One region of the Clostridium sp. DL-VIII genome, then DNA from elsewhere that is predicted to be linked to it. Evidence: predicted binding sites of a transcription regulator. Region 1 holds the regulator's gene; each other region holds the start of a gene.
The links. The regulator Rex, encoded in region 1, represses fermentation and respiration genes when NADH is low (regulators of the CRP and FNR family bind a similar motif). The targets are predictions, from matches to a motif close to ATTGTTAANNNNTTAACAAT.
Positions count from the first base shown of each region.

Region 1 (10,277 bases):
TCATAAAGATAGATATCCACATGAGTTTAGTGGAGGGCAAAGACAAAGAGTAGGGATTGCGCGTGCTATTTCAGTTAATCCTAAACTTATAGTCTGTGATGAAGCAGTTTCAGCTCTTGATGTATCTATTCAAGCTCAAATTTTAAATCTTTTAGACGATCTTCAAAAAGAACTAGGTTTTACTTATTTATTCATTGCACATGGTTTAAACGTAGTTAAACATATTAGTGATAGGGTAGGAGTTATGTATCTTGGAAAGCTTGTTGAAATTGCGGATGTAGACAAATTGTATAGTACACCAATGCATCCATATACGACAGCCTTGCTTTCAGCTATACCAATTCCTAATCCAGAGAAGAAAAAGGAAAGAATTATATTAACAGGTGATGTACCAAGTCCAATTAATCCACCATCAGGTTGTAGATTTCATACAAGATGTCCTAAATGTATGGATATATGTAAACAAACAGAACCACAGCTGGTTGAGCTAGAATCAGGACATAAGGTTGCCTGCCACTTATACAATAAATAAAAATATTTGAACAAAGAAAACTATCCAATAATATAACTTCAAATGAAGCTATTTATATTGGATAGTTTTTTATGCTTTAAGTAACACTTGTTACAAGTGATAATGACTACAGCACAAAATTATAAGGCAGAGATCAGTTGGATTTAGGAGTAGTTTAATTAGATTTGACTTTAATATAAGATGTAAGTAGAATCAGTATGGCAGATAATTAATTAAGTTTATACTTGATTTAGGAGGGACTTATTAGAATTGAAGGGTAAATGTTACTATTGCGACAAAGAATTGACAGAAAGAACTATTAAGAGGCATATGAAAAGCTGTGCTGTAATGAAAAAAAGAATAAATGAAGAATTACAAGAAAATAAGAAAACAAGAAGTCAATATATTATATCTATTAAACCTAAACGTGGTAAGAGTGAATTCTGTCTATATATATCTATAGATGAATCACTAGGTTTGGTGCATATAGATAAATTAATAAGAGATGTTTGGATGGAAAATGATGGGCTGCTCAGTGGATTTAAAATTAACAGAAAGTTTTATGAAAACAAAAAAATGAATATTAAGCTAAACGAGATATTAGAAATTGGTAAAAAGTTTGAGTATGAATATGATTTTAAAAACACAATTAATTTAACCTTAGAGGTTGTTGATAAAATTGAGGTATCTAAAGAATTTTCCCAAATAGAGATAATAGCACGAAATGATGAAATTAAGCATATATGCAATAAATGTGAAGCTGAAGCTAAATACTTTAGCTATGAAAAAGAAGAATGGTTATGTGAAAAATGTATTGATAAAGAAGACAAAGGATTGAAAGAATTAGATGATTGTAATTTTCAAGGAGATAGAGACTACCATTACTTTGCTAAAAAGGATGGGGAGGAAGTATACTTACCAGGCAATAATAATAAATATAAGCCTTTAAGAAAAAAAGCGATTAAAAGAGAAGAGAATGATGAATTTTCTGATTTTAATAAAGAGGATAATATAGAGAGCAGTTGTGAAAATTTCTCTGAGGAGGTTCATGAATTAAAAGAAAATATATTTTTAAAAGATGCGTATTCTTTTGACATTAATACACTAGTAAGAAATTTAGATAATGGTAATATATATGATATAGGTAAAAATCTTAAGATTAAAGGTATAGAAAATTTAGAAAAAGATCAGTTAGCTGATAAATTTTTACATAGCTATGAAAAAGCTATAGCGGATACATTAAATCTATTTGATGAAGAAAGATATAAAACATTAAAAAAAATAGTAGATAATGCAGGCATCCAAGTGATGGACAATAATGAATTTGATAAGCATATGAATTATTTTGTTTCAATAGGAATGCTCTTTAAGGTTAAGGATAATGATGGACAAGATATAGCATTAATCCCAGAAATTCTTCAAAATTTAATTAAAAACAGAAATAATTCAGAATATAATAAGCTTAGAAGAATAAATACAGAAATAATGGATCTCTTTAGAGGAATGAATAGAGCTTATGGAATTATTAAGACAATTGATATAATAAGTTTATTCACAAAATATGGTATTAGGGAGTCGGAAAAAGTTAATATTAAAGAAGTCATACAGGAAGCACAATATTATTATGATGAATATTATGAAGAAGAAAAGTTTATTATAAATAGCGAAGTATCTATGTGGCGTATGATGATAAAAGAAATAGATGAAAATTTAGATTATGCTGTAGTTTCTAAAGAAGAATTGCTTAGAACATCAAAACCAGATTGGATTTATACTTCAAAGATAGGCAAAGAGTTTGTTGAAGAGGTTGGAAGGATATTAAATGCCGATGAAGGTATTTTAAAAGAAATTGTAGAATCTTTGATTAGTGAAATTCAAAAAAGAGATTTTGATGAAATTATTGATGATATATTAGGTACAGATAATATTAATAATGAAAATGTAAAAGAATTTGTATACGTTAGTGTAGGTAAGTTACTTAGAAATATAAGACTATGGAAATATAAAGGCGCAACTATTAATGAGAGAGTGAAAAGTAAGATTGAAGCAGAAAAGAAGTCTACTGTTGGTAGAAATGAGCTTTGTATATGTGGAAGTGGGAAAAAGTATAAGAGATGTTGTGGAAAAAATATTGGGTGATCTATGTTTAATATAAAGGATAATATATAAATTACTAATTGAGTCAGCTGTATCTTGACTCACACATGTCGATATTTTGACATATAATGAACTAGTATTATTACATGGAGTTGAAAATGCGTGATATACGGGCTGATTTTAGCTGGAGGTAAGGGCAGTAGACTATATCCTCTATCAAGAGCCGATCAACCAAAACAATTTTTGAAGCTGATTAATAATAAAAGCTTTTTAGTTAATACCGTTGATAGGATAATCCCCTTAATAGATAAAGATAATATTTATGTTGTGACAAATACAGATTACAAGGACAAAGTTAAAGAAGAACTTGTTGGGATTAAGGAAGAAAATATTTTTGTAGAGCCTGCCAATAAGGAGACTGCTACTTGCATTGGTTTATCGGCAGTGAAGTTATTAAAACAAGATGCTAATGCAATTATGGTTGTATTGCCATCAGATCATTATATTCAAGGTGAAAAGAATTATATAGATACGTTATCTCAAGCAATTGAGATGGCAAATAAGAGAAGATGTATTGTTACACTTGGAATCGAACCAAGTAGACCAGAAACTGGCTATGGTTATATAGAAATGGGAGAGAGGACAAATGGAAATATACCAACTTATAGGATTGCTAGATTCACAGAAAAGCCAAATTCAGAGGTTGCTAAGGATTTTGTATTAAAAGGAACTTATTTATGGAATTCTGGTATGTTCATATTTAGAGCAGATGTTATTTTAAGAGAAATAGAAAAATATCTACCTAAATTGCATAAATCATTAATGGAAATATATAAAAACTTAGGAGAAGAAAAAGAAGATGAGGTAGTTAAAGAACAATATGAGCTTATAGATGGAATATCAATTGATTTTGGAGTTATGCAGAGAACAAGAAAAGCATATGTCATAAAATGTGATTTCAATTGGGATGATATGGGAAGCTTTGGAGCTTTAAGCAGATTGTTAGACACTTATAGGAATAATAGTATATCTAAAAATGTTTATGTTGATGATTGTGAGAATTGCTCTATTTTTGGTGATAAAAATTTAATAATTGGATTTGGAATTAAGGATTTGGTTGTAGTAGATGCTGGAGATGTGATACTAGTAATGGATAAAAATAAGGATCAAGAAATAAAACATCTGTTAAATAAACTCAACGAAGAAGAGCAATTTAATAAGTTCCTATAATAAATGAGCTGTTTCAATATATATTAATTATTTTGAAACGGCTTAATTGTATTTTATTAATATGTCTGTAATTAAGAAGTTTCTTATAATATAAATTTGAATTAATAACATAGTAAGCAAGGGGATATAGGAATGAGAACAATAACTTCTATGAAAAAATTAACTAACCGATTTAATATAAGGAATTTAATAACAAACATATATGTTAGCAGAATGAAAAAAATAAATTCTAAAAATATAATAAAAAACTCAATAGCTAATCTTGATAAAATTGGTTTCATGAACAGATAATACTTGAATAAATTCTGAAATTAACTATTGTAAATTTGTACTTGGAGTATTATCATAAGGGTACAAATTAAATTTGGATTATATTGAAGAAATAATATATAGAAAATAAACATATCTATAGAATTATATAAAGTGAAATGTAGAGGATGTGATTAAGCTTTGATGATTAACACTCACAAGGTTATGGCTGAGAATATTATCAAATATGCTAACACAAAAAGTATTTATTTAATTAATAATAAAAGGTTCATATGGGGGTGCGTGAAACCTGATTGTGTACCTAAATATAAATTTATGAAGCATTACTTTGATGAAAGTATAGACATGGTGGTTGAGAAAATTATATATTTATCAGGACTAACTTTGGAAGATATTTATTATGATATGAGCATTGGAAAGTTTAGTGAAGAACTTGGAGTAATATGTCACTTTTTATGTGATTTTTTTTGTGCTCCGCATTATTATAGATGGGAATTTAAAAGCACTAGTGCAGTTAGGCAGCATATGGCATATGAAAATAAATTAGCGAAGTTAGCTAAAAATTTCAAGCATGCGAGAATTATAAATACTAATATAGATCCAAGTAATATGAAAGAATTTATATTGCAGTTACAAAAACAGTATGATGGAATAATAGATTATAAGAATGATTTAACATTTTCATATTATGTTTGTGATAGTGTGCTAAATATGATTTTAAATAATGTTTTCTTTAATGATAATAAGGTGAGTAAAGTAATTTAGGATAGAGCTTAAAATATCTCAAAATGATAGGATGTTATTTTGGGGTATTTTTTGTTACTTTTCATGTAAGTTATGGCTTTTACAAAATAGTTGTTGCATAAATATAATAATCGTAATATAATTCAGTAAATATATGGACACGTGTTCATGCCCTTGAGGAGGATAATTATGACTAATAATGAAGAAATTGTTGAAAGCTGCAATTGTAATGTTATACATGAAGATGTTGTGTCAAAGGTTAAAGATTTGTTGCCTAAAGATGAAGTTTTATATGATTTGGCAGAATTATTTAAAGCTTTTGGAGATTCGACAAGAGTTAAGTTATTATGTGCTCTATTTGAGGCAGATATGTGTGTATGTGATTTGGCAGCAGTTTTAGGAGTGAGTCAATCTGCAGTATCCCACCAATTAAGGACATTAAAGGCGGCAAGACTTGTAAAATTTAAGAGAGTGGGTAAGGTTGTATATTATTCATTAGATGATGAACATATAAAGGGAATATTTAATCAAGGCTTTGAACATATAATGGAATGATTAACTAAATTAAGATTTATTTGTAATCATAGGCTACTTAAATACGTTTTTGGAAATAGTCTATAAATTTTATAAATAATTAAATTAACATTGACATAAAATCGGAGAAGTATGGTAAAATCATAATAGTTAGTTAAATTGAGAGATAGGAATATCAGGTGCATATTGTTAAAAAATAGATTAATCATGGTTGTGGTAGGAAGTAATATCAATTGCACGAACTGATTTATATAGTTAAAAAATTATTTAGGTAGGAGAAGTAATATGGAGAAAAATAAAAATATATCTATGGCAGTTATTAAAAGATTGCCAAAATATCATAGATACCTTGAAGAGCTTATGAGAAATGATGTAGATAGAATTTCTTCAAAAGAATTAGGTGAAAAAATAGGATTTACTGCGTCACAAATTCGTCAAGATTTAAATTGCTTTGGTGATTTCGGACAACAGGGATATGGATATAATGTCAAAGAGCTATATAATGAAGTTAGCTCTATTTTAGGATTGAATAGGGGATATGAAGCAGCATTGATTGGTGCAGGTAATATAGGGCAAGCAGTTTCGAATTATTCAAGATTTGAAAATTTAGGGTTTAAAATAACTGCTATATTTGACGCTAATCCTAAGCTTATAGGAATGAAAATTAGAAATGTGGAAATCATGGACATAGATGAAATGTCATCTGTATTAAGTTCGCGTAGAATAGATATAGGAATAATCTGTGTTCCAAGAAAGAATGCACAAACAGTTGCTGATGAATTGATAAAAGGTGGTATAAGAGGAATCTGGAATTTTGCACCTGTTGATTTAATTGTTCCAGATTATGTGAAGGTAGAAAATGTTCATTTAAGCGAAAGTTTGCTAACTTTAATTTACCTATTGAATGAAAGTGATAATTAAAATTAATAGTATAATGTTTTAATATAGATATATATAATAGTAAATCAATATTCTATGTTATTTTGTGGTATAGTACATTTAGTGTGTTTGATGAATGTGTTTGACATTTAGCAAACACATTTTGTTTTATAACGAGAATACTGAGATAATTACTGGCTTATTAATTTTTTTCATATGTTTATAAGTAAAAACTTGTATTAAAACATAATATTTTATTGCAAATAACTCAATGACGTATTATAATTTTACTTAAGGCGTGGTTGCTTTAATATTTTTTTAAATTCATTTGTTAATAATATAACAAATGAATTTAAAAATATCAAAAATAGTATGAAAATTAAAAAAATAAGTAAGCAAGTTTGAAGGAGGACCTTAACATGGAATTAAAAAATGTGATTCTTGAGAAAGAAGGACATTTAGCTATTGTTACAATCAATAGGCCAAAAGCATTAAATGCATTAAATTCAGAGACTCTAAAAGATTTGGATGCTGTTTTAGAAGATTTAGAGAAAGACAGCAATGTATACGCAGTTGTATTAACTGGTGCTGGTGAAAAATCCTTTGTAGCTGGAGCGGACATTGCAGAAATGAAGGATCTTAATGAAGAACAAGGTAAAGAATTTGGAATCTTAGGAAACAATGTTTTCAGAAGATTAGAAAAATTGGATAAGCCAGTTATTGCAGCTGTGTCAGGATTTGCTCTTGGCGGCGGATGTGAGCTTGCTATGTCATGTGACATACGAATAGCTTCAGAAAAGGCTAGATTTGGTCAACCAGAGGCAGGACTTGGAATAACACCTGGATTTGGTGGGACTCAAAGATTAGCAAGAATTGTAGGACCTGGAAAGGCAAAAGAATTAATCTATACTTGTGATTTAATAAAAGCCGAAGAAGCTTACAGAATAGGTCTAGTAAATAAGGTAGTTCCATTAGAAAGTTTAATGGATGAAGCAAAGGCTATGGCAAATAAAATTGCAGCTAATGCTCCAAAAGCAGTTGCATATTGCAAAGATGCTATAGATAGAGGAATGCAAGTTGACATAGATTCTGCTATCCTAATAGAAGCAGAAGACTTTGGTAAATGTTTTGCAACTGAAGATCAAACAGAGGGAATGACTGCATTCTTAGAAAGAAGAGCAGAAAAGAACTTCAAAAATAAATAATTTTTAAAGATTAAGTTAAAAATCTATTAAAGATTTATATATAGTTGTTATCAAATAGGTTTAATTAACAAGGAGGGTAATTTAATGAATTTCCAATTAACTAGAGAACAAGAATTAGTACAACAAATGGTTAGAGAATTCGCAGTAAATGAAGTTAAACCAATAGCTGCAGAAATCGATGAAACAGAAAGATTCCCTATGGAAAATGTTAAAAAGATGGCAAAGATTGGAATGATGGGTATCCCATTTTCTAAGGAAGTTGGAGGAGCTGGCGGAGATGTACTTTCATACATAATCGCTGTAGAAGAATTATCAAAAGTTTGTGGTACAACAGGAGTTATACTTTCAGCTCATACATCATTATGTGCATCAGTAATAAATGAACATGGTACTCCAGAACAAAAAGCAAAATATTTACCAGAGCTTTGTAGTGGTAAAAAATTAGGTGCTTTTGGTTTAACTGAGCCAGGTGCTGGAACAGATGCAGCAGGACAACAAACAAGTGCTGTGCTAGAAGGAGACCATTATGTATTAAATGGTTCAAAAATATTCATAACAAATGGTGGAGTTGCTGAAACTTTCATAATATTTGCTATGACAGATAAGAGCCAAGGAACAAAAGGAATTTCTGCATTTATCGTAGAAAAATCATTCCCAGGATTCTCAATAGGAAAATTAGAAAACAAGATGGGTATTAGAGCATCTTCTACTACAGAATTAGTTATGGAAAATTGTATAGTACCAAAAGAAAACTTAATTGGAAAAGAAGGTAAGGGATTCGGAATAGCAATGAAGACTCTTGATGGAGGAAGAATTGGTATTGCAGCTCAAGCATTAGGTATTGCAGAAGGAGCATTTGAAGAAGCTGTTAACTATATGAAAGAAAGAAAGCAATTTGGTAAGCCACTTTCAGCATTCCAAGGATTACAATGGTATATAGCTGAAATGGATGTTAAAATACAAGCAGCTCAACATTTAGTATACAAGGCAGCATGCAAGAAGCAAGCTGGAGAACCATACTCAGTAGATGCTGCAAGAGCTAAATTGTTTGCTGCAGATGTTGCAATGGAAGTTACAACTAAAGCAGTGCAAATCTTTGGTGGATACGGATATACTAAGGAATATCCAGTAGAAAGAATGATGAGAGATGCTAAAATATGCGAAATCTACGAGGGAACTTCAGAAGTTCAAAAGATGGTTATCGCTGGAAGCATTTTAAGATAGGAGGACATTGATAATGAATATAGTAGTTTGTGTAAAACAAGTTCCAGATACTACAGCAGTAAAAATAGATCCTAAAACTGGTACATTAATTAGAGATGGAGTTCCATCAATCATGAATCCAGAGGATAAGCATGCTTTAGAAGGTGCATTACAATTAAAAGAGCAAGTTGGCGGAAAAGTTACAGTTATTAGTATGGGACTTCCAATGGCTAAAGCAGTTTTAAGAGAAGCATTATGTATGGGAGCTGATGAAGCTATCCTATTAACAGATAGAGCACTTGGGGGAGCTGATACTTTAGCTACTTCAAAGGCATTAGCTGGAGTTATTGCAAAATTAGATTATGATATAGTATTTGCTGGAAGACAAGCGATTGATGGAGATACTGCACAAGTAGGTCCAGAAATAGCTGAACATTTAGCAATTCCTCAAGTAACTTATGTTCAAGATGTTAAAGTTGAAGGAAGTTCATTAATAGTAAATAGAGCATTAGAAGACGGACACCAAGTGGTAGAAGTTAAAACTCCATGTCTATTAACTGCAATCGAAGAATTAAATGAAACTAGATATATGAATGTTGCAAATATATTCGCAACTTCTGATGATGAAATCAAAGTTATGAGTGCAGCTGATATAGATGTAGATGTATCTGAATTAGGACTTAAAGGTTCACCTACAAAGGTTAAGAAGTCAATGACTAAAGAAGTTAAAGGTGCAGGAGAATACGTTAGAGAAACACCTAAAAATGCAGCATATTATGTTGTAGGAAAATTAAAAGAAAAACACTACATCTAAGATAATAGGAGGGTAATTTATTATGAATATAGCAGATTACAAAGGCGTTTGGGTCTTTGCCGAACAAAGAGAAGGCGAATTACAAAAAGTATCTTTAGAACTACTTGGTGAAGGTAGAACAGTAGCAGATAAACTAGGAGTAAAATTAACTGCCGTATTATTAGGTAGCAATATAGAAGAATTAGCAAAAACTTTAGCACAGCACGGAGCTGATGAAGTTTTAGTTGCTGATGATAAAAATTTAGAACATTATACAACTGATGCGTATACTAAGGTTATTTGCGATTTAGCAAGTGAAAGAAAACCAGGAATATTATTTGTAGGAGCTACTTTTATAGGAAGAGATTTAGGTCCAAGAATAGCAGCTAGATTAACAACTGGATTAACAGCTGACTGTACATCAATCGATGTTGATGTTGAAAATGGTGATCTTTTAGCTACAAGACCTGCATTTGGTGGTAACTTAATGGCAACAATAGCTTGTCCAGAACATAGACCACAAATGGCTACAGTAAGACCAGGAGTTTTTGCTAAAATCAACACTGATGGAGCAAACTGCAAAATTGAAAAAGTTGAAGTTAAATTAGCTGATAGTGATGTTAGAACAAAAGTTCTAGAAATTATTAAAGCTAAGAAAGATATCGTAGATATAGCTGAAGCAGATTTCATAGTATCAGGTGGTAGAGGAGTTGGAAATAAAGAAAATTTCCAATTACTAAAAGAATTAGCTGATGCTTTAGGCGGAACTGTAGCAGGATCAAGAGCAGCTGTAGAAAAAGGATGGATTGAT
Region 1 covers NZ_CM001240.1:668,800-679,076, forward strand. The annotation lists gene CDLVIII_RS03175 (dipeptide ABC transporter ATP-binding protein) at 1-532, shown strand, start outside; gene CDLVIII_RS03180 (SEC-C metal-binding domain-containing protein) at 782-2,650, shown strand; gene CDLVIII_RS03185 (mannose-1-phosphate guanylyltransferase) at 2,771-3,838, shown strand; gene CDLVIII_RS31015 (hypothetical protein) at 3,971-4,129, shown strand; gene CDLVIII_RS03190 (zinc dependent phospholipase C family protein) at 4,292-4,873, shown strand; gene CDLVIII_RS03195 (metalloregulator ArsR/SmtB family transcription factor) at 5,042-5,407, shown strand; gene CDLVIII_RS03200 (redox-sensing transcriptional repressor Rex) at 5,672-6,307, shown strand; gene CDLVIII_RS03205 (short-chain-enoyl-CoA hydratase) at 6,685-7,470, shown strand; gene CDLVIII_RS03210 (acyl-CoA dehydrogenase) at 7,555-8,694, shown strand; gene CDLVIII_RS03215 (electron transfer flavoprotein subunit beta/FixA family protein) at 8,708-9,487, shown strand; gene CDLVIII_RS03220 (electron transfer flavoprotein subunit alpha/FixB family protein) at 9,510-10,277, shown strand, end outside.

Region 2 (10,277 bases), 250 kb from region 1:
TAATGACAGTATCACCTTGATTTACAACTGACCCTACATTAACTGATATATCTGAAACTCTTGCAGAAATTTTTGAGGATACATTAACTTGATTATCTGTTTCAAGTTTTCCTGCCATGATATATATGGATTTTTGCTCATTAACCTCTTCTGCTTGAACAGCATTTTCATTTCTATTATTATTTGCGGCGCATCCTGTAAAAAAAGATGTTCCTATAAGAACTGGTAATACAATTAACAAAACATATTTCTTCATAAATTACTTACTCCTTTAACAAATTAATTATCGATAAGAACTCTCATTCTCATTAAGCCTTGAAATTTTCATCACTGAATTTATGTAATTAGTTAGGATTCTATTTAAAGTTACTATAAAAACTTTAACTTTTTCATCATCAATCTAACCTCTGACAGACATATCCTTTATGAAATATTTTTATTTTTTTCATAATAATGTTAATGAATAAAAATAAAAGTATCCAGCTCTATGTATATGACCTTGTTTTACTTTCAACGTTCAGCCCAAAAATCAATAGATTTTCTTCCATTATTCCAAACCCAAGTTAGCCACATTACCAACTTTTCCATAAAATTTTAACAAGTTTTATAATTTAATTGTGTATTCATGCCCCGAATCTATTTATTTGCTTTACAAGAAGTAACAAGGGAATCTTAATTTTAAGTCCCATGTTATTCTTCCCAATTAGATTATTTACTCGCTTTATATATCGGAAGTAAAATATTATCAATAATATCCTCAGTATTCGTTTCTGTGATTCTTCCATGCAAAACAAGCTCATTTATAATTAGTATAGCTGGTAAATTTAAAGCCTTTTCAGAAATAGTATCTATTGAAAGTGAAATCTCTTTGCGCTGATTAGCCCTCGTTATAATAGTTTCAGTTGATTCACGAAGACCATTTCCGTTGTTAATAACATTAAATAAATCGTAAGGCGTCATATTAGAAAGCATATCTAAAATCACATCTCGTAGATCATCAGGTCTGATAATTTCAAATAGATTTAAAACATTAAATAAGGCAATTAAATCTTCTCTTAGCGAACCATGATCACTGACTTCTAATTCTATTGATGGTAGATGTCGGCTTAAAGCGGCAAAAATAAGATAACATTTTTGTGGCCATCGGCGATAAATAGCATTTTTGTTGGTTTTTGCAGCGCGAGCTACGTCATCCATTGTCAATTTGCTATATCCCATTTTATTAAGCAATAACCAAGCCTCATCTAAAATTGCATTTTCAAGTATAGCGCCACGGCGTCTACTAGCATTATTGTTCATGATACAACCTCCTATTTTTGGTCTACATAATTCCACCATAATATAGTACCATAAACACCAATAAATAAAATAACAAGAATCGTCAATTTACTGATCCAATTAATAAGCTGAGGATTATTCAAATATATTCCAGAAATTGTCCATGGGATATAACGGCCTAACGGCTGTGATCCAAAAATGGCAGCTATAATTATAGCTACAAATGAAGTACTAACTGGAGCCAAAATTCCCCGTGTCATGCTGGCGATAAGAGGAAATAGAAAACTAAGACTACAATTATAGAGTGTTACTATCCCTAACCTTTTTAGAAGAGTTCCAGTCAATAACACATCAAAATTTGTCAAATCTAAGCTCAAGCCTATGGCAAATGTCGCACCAATTGCTAATACCGTTATGCCTAAAAAACATAATCCTAAAGCAAAAAATTTTGAACATACCAAACTTGTGCGAGAAATTGGCAATGATAAAAGATCTTTAAAAGTTTGATCCTGATACTCTCTACCAAATACCCAGCTGCTTAAAATACCAAAACCCATCAATCCAATAACAGTAGAATACATAAAAAAAGTATTTTTCAAAAATTCTTCCCACGTTTTATCCTGCATATGGATAAGTAACAAAAAGCTATAAAAAGCTAAAATATAAATTGGTATATGACCTCGTACTATTTTATAAAACTCAATTTTAGTCATTGACCATATCTGTTTCATAATGATTTGCCCTCCTTAATTGTTCTAAGAAAGAATTCTTCTAAACTTTCATTTACAGATTGAAAAATCATTGGATTCAATTTCTGATTTTCTAACTGATGTAATAAAGCAGAATATTGGTTAATAGGTATATTCGAAACAAGTATTTCCTCTTCACTTACTGATGTGCATTGCAAGTTTTTTGTAGCAAGGTAATCAGCAAGATTCTCGACAGAGCCATCCGTTTTTATGTAAAGCTTGGATTCTCTACAGGTTTCAAATTCTGAAAAATTTAATTCTCGTAGCAGGCATCCATGTGCTAATATCCCAATTCGACTTACCAGCTTTTCCATCTCATCTAATAGATGGCTTGAAATAAAAATAGTTGTCCCATTTTTAGCCATTTCTAATAAAGACTTACGAACAACTACAAGCCCCTCCGGATCCAATCCGTTTGTTGGTTCGTCTAACAAAAGAATTTTTGGCCTATGAATAAGCGCCTTAGATAATCCAATTTTCTGATTGTTTCCTAATGAAAGATCTTTTACCTTAACCTGACGATAATTATCTAACAATAGCTGCTGTGAGATGTTATCAATTCGTTTCTTAATTTCTGAATCGGGTATTAGTCTTTGCTTTGCATATAATATAAGATTTTCTTCTACAGTAAAGTTTGGATAAGCATGTGGGGTTTCAATTAAGTAACCAACCTGATTCCAAAATTCAGAAGGCAGCTTTGAAATTGATTGTCCAGAGTAATAAATTTCACCAGATGTAGGATTAATCATTTTAAGCAACATCCGCATTGTTGTTGTTTTTCCTGCACCGTTTAATCCTAAAAAACCATATATTTCACCTTCATTAGCTGTCAGATTAATATCATAAACACTATTTTTTGATCCGTAACTCTTTGTTAACTTCTTCGTTTGTATTATTGACAAAACGTAGACACCTCCAATGTTATACTTCAATTAGGGTACTCCAGTACCTTAATTGAAGTATAACATTGGAAATTATAAAACGCAATACTAAATATTCATATTTTTTTATTTATTCTTATCATTATTATTAGATTCCTGATCTCTATGAAACCATTTACTACTCATTTCCCTCAATATATAAAACTCTTCTTTAATTAAAGAGAGATATACATAGAAACTATTTTTAATGTCCAAAAAGGAGCTATTTCAATAAAGGATTTCAGTCCGCTATTGAAATAGCTCCTTATAAATTTAAATTACTCTTATTTTAATATATTGATTTATATATTTCTAAAATCTCTGATACATTTGTATCCCTTGGATTACCTGGAGTACATGCATCTGCCATAGCTGATTCTGCAAGCGCCTTTAAATCTTCTTCCTTTACGCCAATTTCCTTTAATGTCTTAGGTATTCTAACATCCTCTGAAAGTTTTTTAACCGCATCAATAGCTGCTTTTCTGTATTCATCCTGAGACATATTGTCTACACCTTGAACTCCCATTGCTCTAGCAATTTCTCTATATTTTTCGCCAGTTGCTTGTGCATTGTATTCCATAACATATGGTAAAATTACTGCATTAGCAATTCCATGTGGAGTATCGTAAAATGCTCCAAGTGGATGCGCCATTCCATGAACTATACCAAGACCTACATTACTAAAACCCATACCCGCAACATATTGTCCAACAGCCATATCTTCTCTTCCCTTTGGTTCATTGTTTACTGCACTTCTAAGTGAACGTGAAATAATTTCAATAGCTTTTAAATGTAGTGCATCGGTCAATTCCCAAGCTCCCTTTGTAATATATCCTTCAATTGCATGAGTTAATGCATCCATGCCTGTTGCCGCTGTTAATCCTTTTGGCATTGATGACATCATTTCCGAATCAACAACTGCTATAACTGGAATATCATGTGGATCAACACATACAAATTTACGTTTCTTTTCTTCATCAGTTATTACATAATTAATTGTAACTTCTGCTGCTGTTCCTGCTGTTGTTGGAACTGCTATAATATCAACACATTTATTTTTTGTCTCTACTGCTCCTTCAAGACTTCTCACATCTGAAAATTCAGGATTATTAATGATTATTCCAATAGCCTTCGCTGTATCAATTGATGATCCTCCACCTATTGCAATTAAATAATCTGCACCAGCTGCTTTAAATTTATCTATACCTGCTAAAACTACATTTATAGTTGGATTAGCTTTTACTTCATCAAATATTTCAAAATCCAAATTATTTGCTTTTAATAAATCTGTTACTTTAGTAGCTACATTAAATTTAATTAAATCTTTATCTGTTACAACTAATGCCTTTTTATACCTTCTTATTTTAGCTTCTGTGATAATGTTTTCAATAACACCTGCGCCTATATAGCTTGTCTCATTTAAAACCATTCTGTTTGACATAAAAATCAATCTCCCTTTTTATATTTAATTTATTGTTAAATAATTAACTGTTCGTACAAAAAAAATTTATCCAAATATATTTATTAATTGAAGATTTTTTTATTACCCTTGAGAATTCTCAAGGGTAATTTTTTTATATTATAATATATTAACAAGTTATCTAAGGCTATTGCTGAATACGGAGAAGTAGGCTCATACCAAAAATTTTTTCATAGCTTAGCCTCAAATAACTCTATTAACCTAAATAATCTTCTGAGATAGTAACATTAAAATCCTTTGCTAAATCTCTAAAGTTTTGAGAAGTTATAGTTTGCTTTTTTCCACCCATAGATAATACTTTAACTAAAATTTCAGCTGACTTTTCAACTGTGTCCATAAGTCCAAAAGTTAAATCTAATGTTTCTCCTGAGCAGAACATTCCATGATGTGCCCAAATAACAACATCATGTCTCTTCATTAGCTCACCTGTAACTTCTGCAATAGCAGCTCCACCTGGAACCATCCAAGGAACTACTCCAATTCCACTTGGAAATACTACTGGACATTCTGTTGCCATTTCCCAAAGCTCTCTAGTAAATACTACTCCATCTAATGGTAATACAAATGTTAATGCTATTACATTAGTTGTATGAGAATGCATTATAACTCTGTGAGCCCCATTTGTTTTTTCTACCTTTATAGAATGACTCATTAAATGTGAATCTAATTCACTTGTTGGTTTCGCTTCATTCTTTAGTCCCCAAACTATTTTATAGTTTTCTCCCTTTTCATCTATTTTAATTATTCCCGCATTTTCTTCTAATGAAATTTCCATGTTTCTTATGAATTTTCCACTTCCAGTTACTAAAAAATATTCATTAGCAAGATTTTTAACAGTTACACCAATTGGAGTATACTTTGAATCTTCATTAATAAATCCACCAATTGCTACTACTTCATCTTCTGTTAATCTATAAGTTATGTTTCCACCATTTCTTTCATGCCAACCTTTTAGCCAAGCATCATTGGTGATTTTTTTAAAGTTCTCTATAAATTTCATATCTTCTATTGCCATGCTTTCTCCTACTTTCATATTTATAATTGATTTTTAGATTTTTGCTTTAAATCTTTATTCTGATAATTCCATTTGAATTTCTCTCATTACTCTCAATTTTCCAAATAAACTTATTAATTCTGTAAAAATTATAAGTTATTGTGTGATGATAAATGCGCGTAACCTTTATTTATAGATATGAGCGCTATATCTATCTCAAATAACAAATAGATATATCCCCTCTAACTTCTTTAATTATACTTCATTTTTTAGTCAAACACAATTGTTTTTTGTTGTTTTTCTTTGTTTTTATTTGCATGTCTTTTTCAACTCAACATTATTATTAAGTTTGTATTTATGTTTTTAATATAAATGTGATTATTCTAGTTCAATCCAGATATATGACTTTATTTTTTAAAAAATGATCAGCTGTAAATCATTTTTTACAATTTACAGCTGATCATTTTCTACACTAGGTTTTTAATTAAAATACAACTTCAATATTATATGAATGCAATAAATTTATCCATTCCTCTTTTAGTTCCTCATCTGTAATTATATAATCTATATTTTCATAATCAAAAAGCTTTACAAATGATGTTTTATCATATTTAGAATGGTCAACTAATAATATTACTTTATTAGATTGTTTGATCATAGTTCTCTTAATTTCTGCCTCTGCCTCATTTGAATCAAGTATTCCTTTTTCAAGGTCTATACCTTTACAGCTTACAAGTGCTATATCAACGTTATATTTTCTTATAGTATTTTGTGTTATAGGACCTTGCAATGATAAAGAACGTTGTATTACACTGCCACCAGTTGATATAATATTTAAATCCGATTGATTTAATTCTTGAAGCACCTCAATAGAATTTGTTATGACTGTTACATCATTTCTGTTTTTAATCATCTTTAAGGTTTCAAGAACTGTTGAACTGCAATCAGCAACTATTGTACTACCTTCTTTGATAAATTCTACAGCTTTTGCTGCTATATATTGCTTGCTTTCTATGTTAGTTTTTGATCTTTTATAAAAAGGTATGTCTTCATTTGTTTTTTCCGCATTTAATATTGCACCACCATAGCTTCTAGTTACTATGCCTTGTAATTCTAACTTTTCTAAATCTCTTCTTATAGTTTCCTCTGTCACATCAAACTTTTCACTTAACTTCGATACATATACCTTTTTTTCTTTTAATGCTATTGCTTTTATTATTTCTAACCTTTCTCTAGGTAACATTCTATTTCCTCCTTCTATTCATTTCACAACTTCCATACATTTATATTTTAAATCATATTTCAAATAATTAAAATTACATATTTATTATTTGATACTTAATTAATTTATATCCAATATACCAAATCAACACAGATAATACAATATAAATCAAAATTAATTATTGACCATTTTTTAAGAAGAGCTATATAATGTACATATATTATTATTTTCGAAGGAGAATAGCTATGATACAAAAAGCTTTTAAAATGAAATTATTTGAAGGTAAGGAAAAAGAATATGAAAAACGACATAATGAAATCTGGCCAGAACTTGTAAAGGAATTAAAATCTCATGGAGCCTCGACATATCTAATATTTCATGATAAAGAGACCAATTACTTATTTTCTTATGTAGAAATGGAAAGTGAAGAATTATGGGATCAAATTGCAGAAACAGAAGCCTGCAAAAAATGGTGGGAATTTATGAAAGATATAATGGAAACTAATCCAGATAACAGTCCTGTATCTATAGAATTATCTAAGGTATTTAATTTAAAGTAATTATTAAAGTTTTACTTTCATAAACAAAAGTGACTTTAATTGCAATTTTAAAATATACAGAAAGAAAATAGCCTACACTTCTTGGTGCAGGCTATTTTCTTGCTATATTATATAATTCTATATATTTAAGCTTTTTGATTTTCTTTATATCTTCTCCAGTTTCTATAACCTACCTTGTTATTTCCCCATACATTCTCGTAATTTAATCCTGTTAATTCCTCAACTGTTTCACGAGTTTCTGAATCTACATCCTCTTTTAATCCACCATCTTTTAATCTTGCAATTTCTTTCTTAAGTATTTCATGTGTTTTATGAGATACTTTGAATTTATATGATGATATTATACCATATATAAGTAGTATTGCTGGTGCTGCTATTAATATAACCGCCATAGCTGTTAATGCTTCTGGAGGTTGTGCTGTTGTTGATCCAGATTTAAAGTTGAATTCTTGTAATACAACTCCAACTAAGAAAACAGCAAGTGCTTGTGAAGCTTTACGTAAAAGACTCATAAATCCAGCAAATACACCTTCTCTTCTATCAGCAGACACTATTTCATCTACATCAGGAACAAAAGTATAGTTATTCCAAGGAACAAAGTTTATTCCACCTCTTCCAAGTCCAGCCACAGCTGATACAATATATAATGCAACAAGACTGTCAGGAACTGTTTTATATACTATTAAATATCCTATAATACTTACAAAGAATATTAGTGATACAACTCTAAATGCCCCACCAGGACTTAATTTCAATGTGCAATAAGTTGCTATACCAACTCCCGCTATTTGGAATATATACATTAATGCTAATAAGTTTGATGCTACAATAGCCCCCTTAAATAATGCAAATACTATAAAATAAGTAAAAACTGCATTAAATGTATCCTGTGCTAAATACCCTCCAATGTACATTCCTAAATGAGCTCTAAAAGTTTTAATTTTAAGAGTTGTAATTAAATCTATGTAAATTTTCATTACATTTTGCCCAAATGATAATTTTTCCTTTGAATGTCTTCCTTCTAATATTTCTATTTCTTCTAAAGACCTTTCCCAAGTGAATGTGTATACAAGAATTAAAACACATATAAATATTACAGTAAAAATTCCACCAGCAATCAAAAATGATTGTGGAGATTCTTTTCCTAATGCATTTATAAGTCTTCCTGGTAAAAATGCAGCTAGAAAAGCTGAAAATTGAGCAATATACATTCTCGCACTAGTAAGTTTCGCACGAACTTTAAAATCTGATGTCATTTCTGCTGCCAAAGTATCATAAGGTATAAGTACCATCGTATAGACGATTTCAAATGCTATATAAGTCGCAACATAATAAACATAAGAGAAACCACTAACCCAAATAGCTGAATATACAATTATTAAAGGTATTGCTGCTAGTAAAAAGAATTTTCTTCTTCCAAACTTTCTTCCAAGTGCAGTTTTGTGGAAGTTGTCTGTTATAAATCCCATTGTCGGACTTGCTACTGCATCTACTATACGGGCCAACGCAAATATTGAACTCGCTTGAATTGGTGTTAATCCGCAAAAAGTTGTATAAAAATATAATAACCATGCACTTGTTAATGCAAATGCTCCTGCTCCTATGAAATCATTCATTCCATAAGAAAAATAATTTATAAATCTTATTTTTCCATCTTTCTTACTCATATTTCCTCCTAAAATATATTATAAATTTTATTTTTTACATAGTATTTAAGTGTTAACGTTTTTATAATATAAAAAACAAGATTAAAATTCACCATACTATAATAAATTTAATATCTGATTACTCTGTTATAAATCATAAATAACCTTATTTGATATGAGCTCTTTATTTTTCATAAATTTAACTTAACTTGTACACCTTGATGGAATTATCAAATGTAATTAATTCTTTCAATATATTTGTTTTTTCTCTATAGAGTTCTATCTACCATAGCTATTCCCCCCGAGTATCCTAAATTTGTTATCGGTTACTTAAAACATTTACATCCTCTATATTTATATATTACTTTGATTCCAACACAAAGTCAATATATTTTCTTGTATTTTCTTTTGTTTTTATTTGTTTATGTTAGTTTTATCTTTAAAATCATATTTGAATAATCTTTTTCCAATCATTTAGGACTTATTTTTTAGTCATACTTTTGTTTTTAACATTTACTACAATTCATTTTTATTCATTCATTATATATTTTTAATTCTTTTAATATAAAATAAAAGAAGCCTAGGATTTCCCTACGCCTCTTTTATTTACGCCAAACTCTTTGTATATATATTAAAATCAAATCTAACCCTACATATAAATAAATTTATAATAAGCTGTTATAAACTTCCTCAATATATTTTATACTTGAATCCAAATCTTCCGGTATTGTATCTTCAAGTATTATATCTATATAAGGCTTTCTTTTTTTGACTAAGGATAATAACAGCGGATAATTAAATTGTCCTTTTCCTATTGAAACCTGCTGCACCTTTCCATCTTTATAAACAAAATCCTTTGCATGTATTATTGATATTTTTTCACCAAACAATTCAAATGATCTTTTTATTATTTCATCTTGTCTTTCATAATTACTTTCATCTATAAAGTTAATAGGATCAAAAATCACTTGCAGATTATTTGATTTAACACTATCTAGTGCCCTCTTTAATCTCTCTGGAGTGTTCATCACATGTTTTGTAACTCCCTCTATCCCAACTGAAACCCCAAATTTCTCAGCTTCCTCTACAAGAGCTTTTATTGAATTTAATGATCTTTGAAAAGCTTCTTCTGTATTATTTTTTTCTGTATAAATATATTCTCTATTTAAAGCTCCTGTCTCAGTACCCACAATATTGCAGCCCAGGTATTTTGCAAAGCGTATATGTTCCTTAAACATGTCTAATAATTCATTAAGTTCTTTGTCATCTGGATTTGCTAAGTTAATATAACATCCAAGTATACTTATATTAATTCCATACTTTTGAAATGTTTCATTAATATATTGAGCCATTCCTGGTGTCATACTTCCTTTTGTAACCTCAAACTCTGATATTATTTTCTTTGGGACAAATTGTACACTTTTAAGC
Region 2 covers NZ_CM001240.1:920,121-930,397, reverse strand. The annotation lists gene CDLVIII_RS04270 (efflux RND transporter periplasmic adaptor subunit) at 1-256, opposite strand, end outside; gene CDLVIII_RS04265 (TetR/AcrR family transcriptional regulator) at 709-1,299, opposite strand; gene CDLVIII_RS04260 (ABC transporter permease) at 1,311-2,009, opposite strand; gene CDLVIII_RS04255 (ABC transporter ATP-binding protein) at 2,006-2,929, opposite strand; gene fucO (lactaldehyde reductase) at 3,237-4,388, opposite strand; gene rhaD (rhamnulose-1-phosphate aldolase) at 4,624-5,442, opposite strand; gene CDLVIII_RS04240 (DeoR/GlpR family DNA-binding transcription regulator) at 5,906-6,664, opposite strand; gene rhaM (L-rhamnose mutarotase) at 6,889-7,203, shown strand; gene CDLVIII_RS04230 (MFS transporter) at 7,329-8,870, opposite strand; gene CDLVIII_RS04225 (sugar phosphate isomerase/epimerase family protein) at 9,515-10,277, opposite strand, start outside.
Region 2: fucO (lactaldehyde reductase) is a predicted target of Rex. The motif match lies at 4,420-4,439, and genes of this name have one in related genera.

Region 3 (10,277 bases), 2.5 Mb from region 1:
ATAGTGTAAAAAGTGTTATAGAATCCGTGATAAATAAGCTGAAAATTACAAATCCATATGAAATGTACAATGTATCAGATTATAAAGTAGACATGTCTAGTTATGGTTCTGGTCCAATTAACATGCAAATTACTTGTACTTATAAGATGACAGCAGAAATGGCGGCTGATTTAGATGGAAGAGTAAAAGAAATACTTGCAGCTATTGCTCCAGATAGTATGAGTCAGTCTGAAAAGGAACGTGCTATACATGATTGGATAATTAACAATACTAGTTATGATCAATCTTACTCTATATTTGATCCATACAATACATTAATTAAGCATACAGGAGTTTGTGAGGGATATGCTCTCCTTGCACAAAAAATGTTTACTACAGCTGGCATTAAATCGATGGTTGTTGCAGGAACAGCCGGTGGAGAAGATCATGCATGGAATTTGGTATATATAGATGGCAAGTGGCGTCATGTAGACTGTACTTGGGATGATCCGGTATCTTCATATGAGAATGTTTTACGATATGATTATTATAATTTAACTGATGATGAAATGAGTGCAGATCATTCATGGGATATTAGTGCCTACCCACATGCTGATTAAGCAAACTTAATATATGTAATTTTTGTCCATTAATGTTTTCAAAGCACTTAGTAAGAGCTTACCAGAAAACATAATGGGCTTTTATTATAAATGAACCAATTAACTGCGGAATGAATAAGATAGTATGTAAGATGTTTACTAAAGACTATAAAGAGATTATCATGAAGCAGGTGTTTTTAATGACAAGTGTATTTAATCAAATTATGTTAAATATACAAAAAGGATATTATAGATATATTGGTTCTGGTTCCTGCAGGAATGTATTTGATTTAGGTAATGGTTATGTAATTAAAATAGCAAAAAATAAAGCTGGTATTGAACAAAATAAAAATGAGTACAAAATTTCGTGTTGTGACAAATCGGATTTATTTGCAAAGGTCATACAAGTATCAGAGGATTTTAGCTATTTAATAATGGAAAAAGCAAAGCGAGTAAATAATATTTTAGATATATGTAATTATTTTAAAGTTTCGAATAAAAATGAACTAAGAAACTTAGATAAAATGCAAAATATACGAAAAAGTTATGATTTGCTGCTAGGTGACTTCGAGCGAAAAAATAATTGGGGAATAATAAAAGGAAAACCTGTTATTATTGATTATGGTTTTACAAGTGAAGTTAGATCAAAATATTATCATTCTAAGTAAATATAAAGCAGGATATTATAATTTATATCCTGCTAAAATTTATAAAATAAGCATATAAAAGCAGTCCATTTTCTTTCAAATCTATATGCATTTTAATTTTTTTATATCACATTTGTATTTCACATCAGGAATATCATCACTTCATTTTGCAATTTTGTAGAATATATAAAACTACATCTCTAAAATTCTGAAAAAGCAAGAAGTAAATAGGTTATGTTTAATTGGTATTGACATATTTGCCTTGGAATAGTAATTTTATTAAATGTAAAATGCAAATGCAAATCATATGCATGTGGAGGTGCAAGTGTGAAAAAGAAAATTATTTCAGGAGTTTTAGCTAGCTTAATTGGTATTACATTAATAGGATGTGGAGCTGATACAAAAACTACAGCGCAAAAGGCAGAAGACGGTAAGTTAAGTATTGTGGTTTCTATATATCCCCTAAAGGAATTTGCAGAAGAGATTGCAGGAGACAAAGTGGATATTACGTGTTTAGTTCCAGATAATGTAGAGCCGCATGATTATGAGCCTAAAACTAAGGATTTTGAGGAATTAACTAAAGGAAAGGCCTTTATTTATAATGGCTTAGGCATGGAGACGTGGGTGGATAAAGTCAATGATACTATTAAGGATAAAGATATACTTATTGTAGATTCAAGTGAAGGAGTACAAGCTAGGAAAGAAGATAATGCTATTGATCCTCACAGTTGGCTTAGTTTAAAGAATGCAGAAATACAATCTGAAAATATAAAAAATACTTTAGTTAAATTAGATGAAAAGAATAAAGATTATTACGAAGAAAATTATAATAAATTTAAAGGCGAATTAGAGGATTTATATAATGAATATCAACCTAAATTTGATAAATTAAGTAAAAAAGATTTTGTAACAGGACATGCTGCCTTTGGATATCTATGCAGAGATTTTGGATTAACTCAGAAATCAGTAGAAAATTTATTTGCTGAAGGGGAACCCACTCCTAAACAATTGGAGGATTTGGTTAATTTCTGCAGAGAAAATAATATAAGTACTGTTTTTTCTGAGGAACTTGCTAGCCCAAAAGTTTCAGAAACTTTGGCTAATGAGGTTGGAGCTGTTGTTGTGCCAATATTGACGTTAGAATCAAAAGAAGATGACAAGGATTATATAGAAGCTATGAGATATAATTTAGATCAAATATATCAATGCTTAGAAAAAGAATAAAATCTATATAATAAAAAACTTTCATTGGTTACCATAAACAATTTATGATATAATATAAAAACATAGTTGAGAAAGTAAAATTTAATAAGAAAATATAGGTTTGATTAAAATAAATTTTAGTTGATTAAAAGGGAATTAGGTGAGAATCCTAAACTATCCCGTAGCTGTATTGGAGGAGTTTGAATACATATTATGTCACTTAGAAATAGGGAAGGCGTATTCGAATGATAATTCTTAAGTCAGAAGACCTGCCTATATTTGGCACCGTAAGGCACATGGAAAATATAATGGTATATTGCCTTGTTATTTTTTTATGTGACTAAACTCTACGAGTGATAGGGGGAGCGTTTTAATAACAGTTTATTTGTGCATTTTATATGAGTGAACAGGTTTTATTATGTCTTTTTAACCCTTTTGTTAGAAGGACTTTTTATTTTGCATAAAATTCAGATATGCAACATATGAACCAGACTTATAACGTATACTTTTTTATAAGTTAAGGTAATAACAAAAGCGGTGACAATCTTAATGAGTTAAGAGTTATAAGTTATGAGTTAAGAAAGAAAAGCCTATACGCTTTTCAAAAAGTATATTTGGGAAATCTTTCTAAAGAGAGATTTCATCCTTAACTTGTTACTTATAATTATATATGGTTTCTTTATTAGTTCACTCAATCTAAAAATTACAAGTAATAAATCAAGTTCTTGATTTGTTTATCTGTATAATGACCAAAATACAAGGGAGATGTGAGATGGGAAAGACTATCAATAACCATAAAATTGGACATAAACATGGAGAAGGATATTCAATTGATTTTTATGCTTATGCTTCAAAAATTAGAAAGTGGAACGCTGTATTTAAAGTATATCTATCAATTTTAACACTAATTCTTTGCATTGCATTTGATAATCCATATGTATCTATTGCAGTAATAATTACAATGGCATATGTTACAGTTATTAAAGGTGAGATCCCATTAACTGAATACTTGCCAATACTGGCAATTCCAATTACTTTTATTTTACTTAGTACTTTTACTATTGCCATTGATTTTTCAAAACAGCCAATAGGACAGTATAACTTATATCTTGGATTTGGTTATGTATTTACTTCAATTATTCAGCTTAAGAAAATGACATTTTTAATTTTAAAAATTTTTGCAGCTATTAGTGCTCTACAGATGATGACATTATCAACTCCAACTTTTGAGATTATTTCTGTGCTTAGAAACGCGCATGTGCCAAAGATTATTGTGGAATTGATGAGCCTTATTTATCGCTACATATTTATTTTAATGGACGTCTCCGCTAAAATGAAAAATTCTGCAAAGTCGCGCCAAGGTTATTGTGATTTTAGAACTTCTTGCTATACCTTTGGAAGTATAGCAAGTAACATGCTTATTATTTCACTTAAGAAAGCAAATGCTTATTATGATGCTATGGAAGCTAGATGTTATGATGGAGAACTTGTATTTTTAGAAGAAGATAAAAAAATAGAAATAATACAAATTGTTTTTGCAATATTATTTATAATTTTTTTGATTTTGCTTTGGAGCTTTACAAGATAAAAAACATTCCAAAATAGCAAGTGCATTTGCTGGTTATTTATTTTCATACGCTTAGAAAGGAAAAATCATGAAGAAGTTAATACTAAAAATTGAAGATTTATATTATACCTATGGAAATGGAAAATCTGCCGTAGATGGAGTAAGTGTGGATATTTATGAGGGTGACAAAATTGCTGTCATTGGCTCAAACGGTTCGGGAAAGTCTACCTTTTTCTTAAACGTAGATGGTGTACTTACACCTGAGCAGGGGAAAATTATTTACAGGGATATGGTTATTAATAAAAAAAATTTAAATGAACTTAGAAAGAATATAGGAATTGTATTTCAAGATGCTGACAATCAAATTATCGCATCTACAGTTAAGGCTGAAGTTGGCTTTGGACCTATGAATTTAAAACTTCCAAAAGAAGAAGTATTAAAACGAGTTGATGAAGCTCTGGAATATATGAATATTTGTAATTTAAAAGATCGCCCGCCTCATTATTTAAGTGGCGGTGAAAAGAAACGTGTTAGTATTGCTGATATTATTGCAATGAAATCAGAAATTGTAATTTTTGATGAACCAACAGCGGCTTTGGATCCATTAAATGCAATGATGTTAGAAGAAGTCTTGCTAAAGCTTGGAGCTGAAGGAAAGACAATGCTTATTTCTACACATGATGTGGATTTTGCATATAGATGGGCTGAAAGAGTCCTAGTGTTTAGTGAAGGAAAAATTATTGCAGATGGATCACCACTTGAGATATTTCAAAATATGGGAATTTTAAAAGCGGCAAATTTAAAACAGCCAACCCTAATTGAGGTTTATGAATCTCTTGTAGAAAAACAGATTTTAAAAGATATAAAAGCCTATCCTAAAAGCATACAGGAATTTAAAGACATACTATGAGAATATGGATTATAAATAAAATTTTTAAGATGGAGTTCTATACTTCAGCTGAATTTATATGATTTTATTATTTAGCTTTTGGTTATATAAATATCAGAAGCTTTTGGAGGGGGAGAAAAATGAATAAAAAAGAAAAGAGAATTGTTGCTTTAGCAGCAGCATTTGCTTTAGTGTTTGGAGTGGCTCCAGCAGCTAATGCCATGCACATTATGGAAGGATATCTTCCACCACAATTTTGCATTATATGGGGTGTTGTATGTGTTCCATTTTTAGTGACCGGCTATTTATCAATTAAGAAAACAGTGTCTGAGCATCGTAGATCAATCACAATTTTGGCCATGGCTGGAGCATTTGTATTTGTACTTTCATCTTTAAAGATTCCATCAGTAACAGGAAGCTGCTCACATATGACTGGTACTGGACTTGGTGCAATATTGTTTGGACCAGCCGCAGTTAGTATTTTAGGAATCATTGTACTTATTTTCCAGGCGATTTTGCTTGCTCATGGAGGAATAACTACTCTTGGTGCTAATACATTTTCTATGGCTATTGCAGGCCCATTTGTTTCTTACGGAATATATAAATTATGTCAAATACTCAAAATCAATAAATATGTAGGGATTTTCCTAGCGGCATCAATTGGTGATGTATTTACTTATTGTATAACAAGTTTTCAGCTTGCACTAGCATATCCATCAGAAAATGGTGGTGTTATGGCATCAGCAGCTAAATTCCTTGCAGTATTTGCGCCAACACAAGTTCCACTTGCAATTATCGAAGGAATTCTAACAGTAGTTATTATAATAGGCCTTGAAACATATGCAAAATCTGAATTGGCAGGCCTCGGATTAGTGAAGGGAGGGAAAAATAGTGTCGAAGACTAAAAAGACAGTTATAAGTCTATTAACAATTGCTGCGATTATAGCAGTTATCCCTTTATTTACATTAAAAGGAGCAGAATTTGGTGGATCTGATGATGCAGGAAGCAAAGTAGTTTCGGAGATTACAGGTACTGAGTATAAGCCATGGTTTAAGCCAGTTATGGAAACTTGGATTGGTGGGGAATTGCCAGGAGAGGTAGAGAGCTTGCTTTTCTGTGTACAGACAGGTATTGGAGTTGGAGTAATTGCCTTTTTAATGGGCAGATTAGTGGAAAGAAATAAAATAGAAAAGGAGAAGAATAAAACTAAATAATACCTAGATGAGAGATAAAGGGCAAAATCGCGAACATAAGCTATATATGTGTAACAATAACATAAAAAGTGGAGCAACTAGAAATATAAAAGTAAAGAAAAAGTTTAATTGAGAGCTGACGATAGAGTCAGCTTAATTCTTATTTATATCTGTTAAGCGATTCTTAATATCAAAGATAATCTCTTCAACTATATCTCTGATTTGTAGATTTCTTGTTCCAGGAATATAAATGTCATGCTTTTGTAGTGGAAGAATATATTTAGTACAATCCATATTAAATATTGCATTGGAAATCATAGAGGTAATTTCTCCGTTTATGCCTCCACTACAAATCATTCCGATTGGTCCTATTATGCTATCTATTTTAGCTGTCTTACAAAATGAACTGATTGCTCTTTCTCCGCTTATACCAACATTTGCACCTGCTTGTACCATTTTTGATGTGGCAAAGGAGTTTGTACCAAGTGCAATAATATAAACATCATTGTCTATTTCTCTACGAATTCTCTTTATGATGTTTTGGCCAAGACCTGCGCCTTGCGCGTCTATTACAGCAATTTTCATATTAATGATCATTCCTTTCGCTATGATTAAGGCACAGAATTTAATGAAAGTGATTAATCTATAGATTAAATACTGATAAACTATAAACAACATTTTTTTTGTTTTCTTGTGCATGATATCATTTTATACCTTTAAGTTAACTCTAAGTCAAGTGTTTTTATGGATGTGGATAGATGTGCTGCCTACAAAACTCTTCACAATTATAATAGTGAGAATTGATGAAAAATATCCATGGTAACTTTGGACTTGTCATTTATTTTCATGTGCCTTATTATAAAGTAAAGAAAAAGTACTCTATATATTTATTAGAAAGATAAGGTGAGTATGTTATTAGAAAATTTCAGATACGAGAGGTGAATGAATGAAAATTAAAGTTCTAAAGCAGGTTGCAGAAAATAATGAAGATTGCAGTAAAGAAATTAAAGAGATTTTGAAAAGTAAAAATGTATATTTAGTAAATGTCATGGGCTCACCTGGGACGGGGAAGACGAGCTTGATTATAGAATTAATAAAAAAGTTAAAAGATAAATATAATATTGCTGTGGTAGAAGGAGATATTGCGGGACAATTAGATGCAGAAAAAATTGATTCACTTGGAATTCCTGTTATTCAGCTAAATACTGAGGGAGCGTGCCATATAGAAGCAGTATCCATTAAGAATATATTAGAATATTTTGATTTAGAAGAAATTGATATAATCTTTATTGAGAATGTAGGGAATCTTGTTTGCCCTGCTGAATTTGATATTGGAGAAGATTTTAAGATTGCTATTTTAAGTATTCCAGAAGGTGATGATAAAGTTGAAAAATATCCACTATTGTTTTCAACAGCGGATGTAGTTATATTGAATAAGTATGACATGATGGAGTATTTTGATTTTGATGTGGATAAAACAGAACAAAATGTTAAGCTTTTAAATGAATCAGCTAACGTTTTTAGGATATCTTCAAGAACAGGAGAAGGATTAAATTCATTTGCTAAATATATTGAGGAGAAAGTAAAAAACAAAGGCTAGAAATCAAGTTGATATTTACAAAGTGCACAGATTGTAGTAATATATTATGTGTGTCACGAGGGCATACGTAAATTTAGGAATTAAAATTTAATAAATATAAAATATTAGTTTGAATTATAACCACGAAGGTTGATTACTTTTAAGTTTAATTAGTGATCGCTTTTTGTGGTTTTGTTTTTTTATTGAAGTTAGAGGAGGATTAAAGAATGCATATTCCAGATAATTATTTAAGTCCGGCTACCTGTGCGGTTATAGGAGCTGTAATGATTCCAGTTTGGGCAAAATCAATAAAGACAGTAAAAAAAGAAATAACAAAAAAGAAAATGCCGCTTATGGGGATAGGCGCCTCTCTTTCATTTTTAACAATGATGTTTAATGTGCCATTACCAGGAGGAACAACAGGACATGCTGTAGGTGGAACTTTGCTAGCTATTCTTTTAGGCCCTGAGGCAGCATGCATTTCTATAACGGTGGCACTTTTGATTCAAGCGTTACTATTTGGAGATGGCGGAGTTTTGGCATTTGGAGCAAATTCATTTAATATGGCTTTTATTATTCCATTTGTAGGATATTATATTTACAAGTTTTTAAAGGAAAGAATTAAATCAGAGAGAGGGGAATATATTGGAGCTTTAATCGGTTCGTATGTTGGTATTAATGCTGGTGCATTGTTTGCTTCAATAGAGCTTGGTATACAGCCATTACTTTTTAAGGATGCAGCAGGTATGCCTTTATATTGCCCATATCCGTTATCAATTTCTATACCGGCAATGCTTATTCCGCATCTTGCAGTTGCAGGAATTTTAGAAGCAATTATAACTATTGGAGTGTTGAGTTTTATAAGAAAAGTTTCACCTGACATCGTATATGACGGTTCAGCTAAAAAAACTAAACCAATATATGCTTTAATAATAGCACTTATATGTTTATCACCTTTAGGTTTATTAGCAACTGGTACGGCTTGGGGTGAATGGGGGACTGATGAAATAAATTCTGTAGTTGTAGGCGGTAAAGCCTTAGGATTTGTACCAAAAGGAATGGAAAATGGATTTAATTTTAGTGCATTGATGCGGGATTATTCTGTCCAAGGCATGCCAGATAGTTTTGGATATATTTTATCAGCAATCGCTGGAGTTGCAATATTTTTAATAGTATTCAGGATAATAGCCAGTATGAGAAAAGATAATGGTATTAATGGTTAAATTTTAGTGAGAGAGGAAGTTATAGATGCCAGAATGGCTTTTGAAGAAAGATGATTATATGCCCAAAAAAGATAAGGATGCTTTTATAAATAAAAGCATTCTTTCTATATTAAGTGTGCTTACTAGATTTAGAAGGCAAACTGAATATAAGTCAAGTAAACTTGAGTTTAATGCTTTGCTTAAGCTCATGTCAACATTTATACTAATAATATTTGTTTCAATGACAAAAAGTTTTACTTTTGTTTTGATATCTAATGTATTGATGCTTGTAATAATTAATTTTTTAAGTATTAATGAAATAAAATATATTTTAAGGGTAAGTTTTGGAGTGGCAATTTTTACTTTTATAATTCTGTTACCCTCACTTTTTTTAGGTTATGGCAATAATGCTTTAATGATTTCATTAAAGATTTTAGTTTCTGTTGCTTCGGTTAATGTATTAGCCTTTACTACACAATGGAATGATCTTACCGGCTCTTTAAAGCTTCTTAGGGTGCCAGATATGTTTATATTCGTACTTGATACTACAATAAAATATATATTAGTTTTAGGTGAGTTTTCATTAAATATGGTTTATGCACTTAAGTTAAGGTCTGTTGGCAGGAGCAGTAATAAGAGTACTTCACTTTCTGGTATTGTTGGAACTATGTTTATAATATCTAAAGAAATGTCAGAAGAAATGTATGGTGCAATGGAATGTAGAGGTTTTACAGGAACATACAAGGTATATAAGAATTTTAAATTTAAGTTATTAGATTATATTTGTATTATTTGCAATATTATTTTTATACTAGCATATTTTTACTTTGATAGGTTGTGATTTAATGATTGATATTAATAATGTTTCTTATTCATATGAAAATAAAGTTTTCGCACTTAAAAATATAAATCTTCATATTGAGGAAGGAGAAGCAGCTGCCTTAATAGGAGTCAATGGAAGTGGAAAGTCCACATTAATGAAGCTAATTAATGGATTAATAACACCAGATAGCGGAAGCTATTTATTTGCAGGAGAAGAAATAAATGATAAGAAACTGCAAAACGAACAATTTTCAAAATCTTTCCATAAAAAAATAGGTTTTGTGTTTCAAAACTCTGATGTACAGCTTTTTTGCTCAAATGTTTATGATGAAATTGCATTTGGACCAAGGCAGATGGGAATGGATGAAGAGGAAGTAAAAAAAAGAGTTGAGGACACTTTAAAGTTGCTTAATATTGAGGAATTAAGAAATAGGCAGCCGTATCATTTAAGCGGAGGCGAAAAGAAAAAGGTATCTATAGCTTCTGTAGTAGTGCTGAATCCAGATGTATACATATTTGATGAACCAATGAATGGACTTGATCCTAAAACAAAGAGATTTTTAAAAGAATTTATGATAAATATAAATAGGGCAGGA
Region 3 covers NZ_CM001240.1:4,672,579-4,682,855, reverse strand. The annotation lists gene CDLVIII_RS21590 (transglutaminase domain-containing protein) at 1-599, shown strand, start outside; gene CDLVIII_RS21585 (hypothetical protein) at 779-1,246, shown strand; gene CDLVIII_RS21580 (zinc ABC transporter substrate-binding protein) at 1,553-2,449, shown strand; cobalamin riboswitch at 2,529-2,720, shown strand; gene cbiQ (cobalt ECF transporter T component CbiQ) at 3,201-4,016, shown strand; gene CDLVIII_RS21570 (energy-coupling factor ABC transporter ATP-binding protein) at 4,084-4,905, shown strand; gene CDLVIII_RS21565 (energy-coupling factor ABC transporter permease) at 5,025-5,789, shown strand; gene CDLVIII_RS21560 (cobalt transport protein CbiN) at 5,776-6,099, shown strand; gene CDLVIII_RS21555 (DUF3842 family protein) at 6,232-6,663, opposite strand; gene hypB (hydrogenase nickel incorporation protein HypB) at 7,025-7,678, shown strand; gene cbiM (cobalt transporter CbiM) at 7,885-8,880, shown strand; gene CDLVIII_RS21540 (energy-coupling factor transporter transmembrane component T) at 8,906-9,700, shown strand; gene CDLVIII_RS21535 (ABC transporter ATP-binding protein) at 9,705-10,277, shown strand, end outside.
Region 3: hypB (hydrogenase nickel incorporation protein HypB) is a predicted target of Rex. The motif match lies at 6,735-6,754, and genes of this name have one in related genera.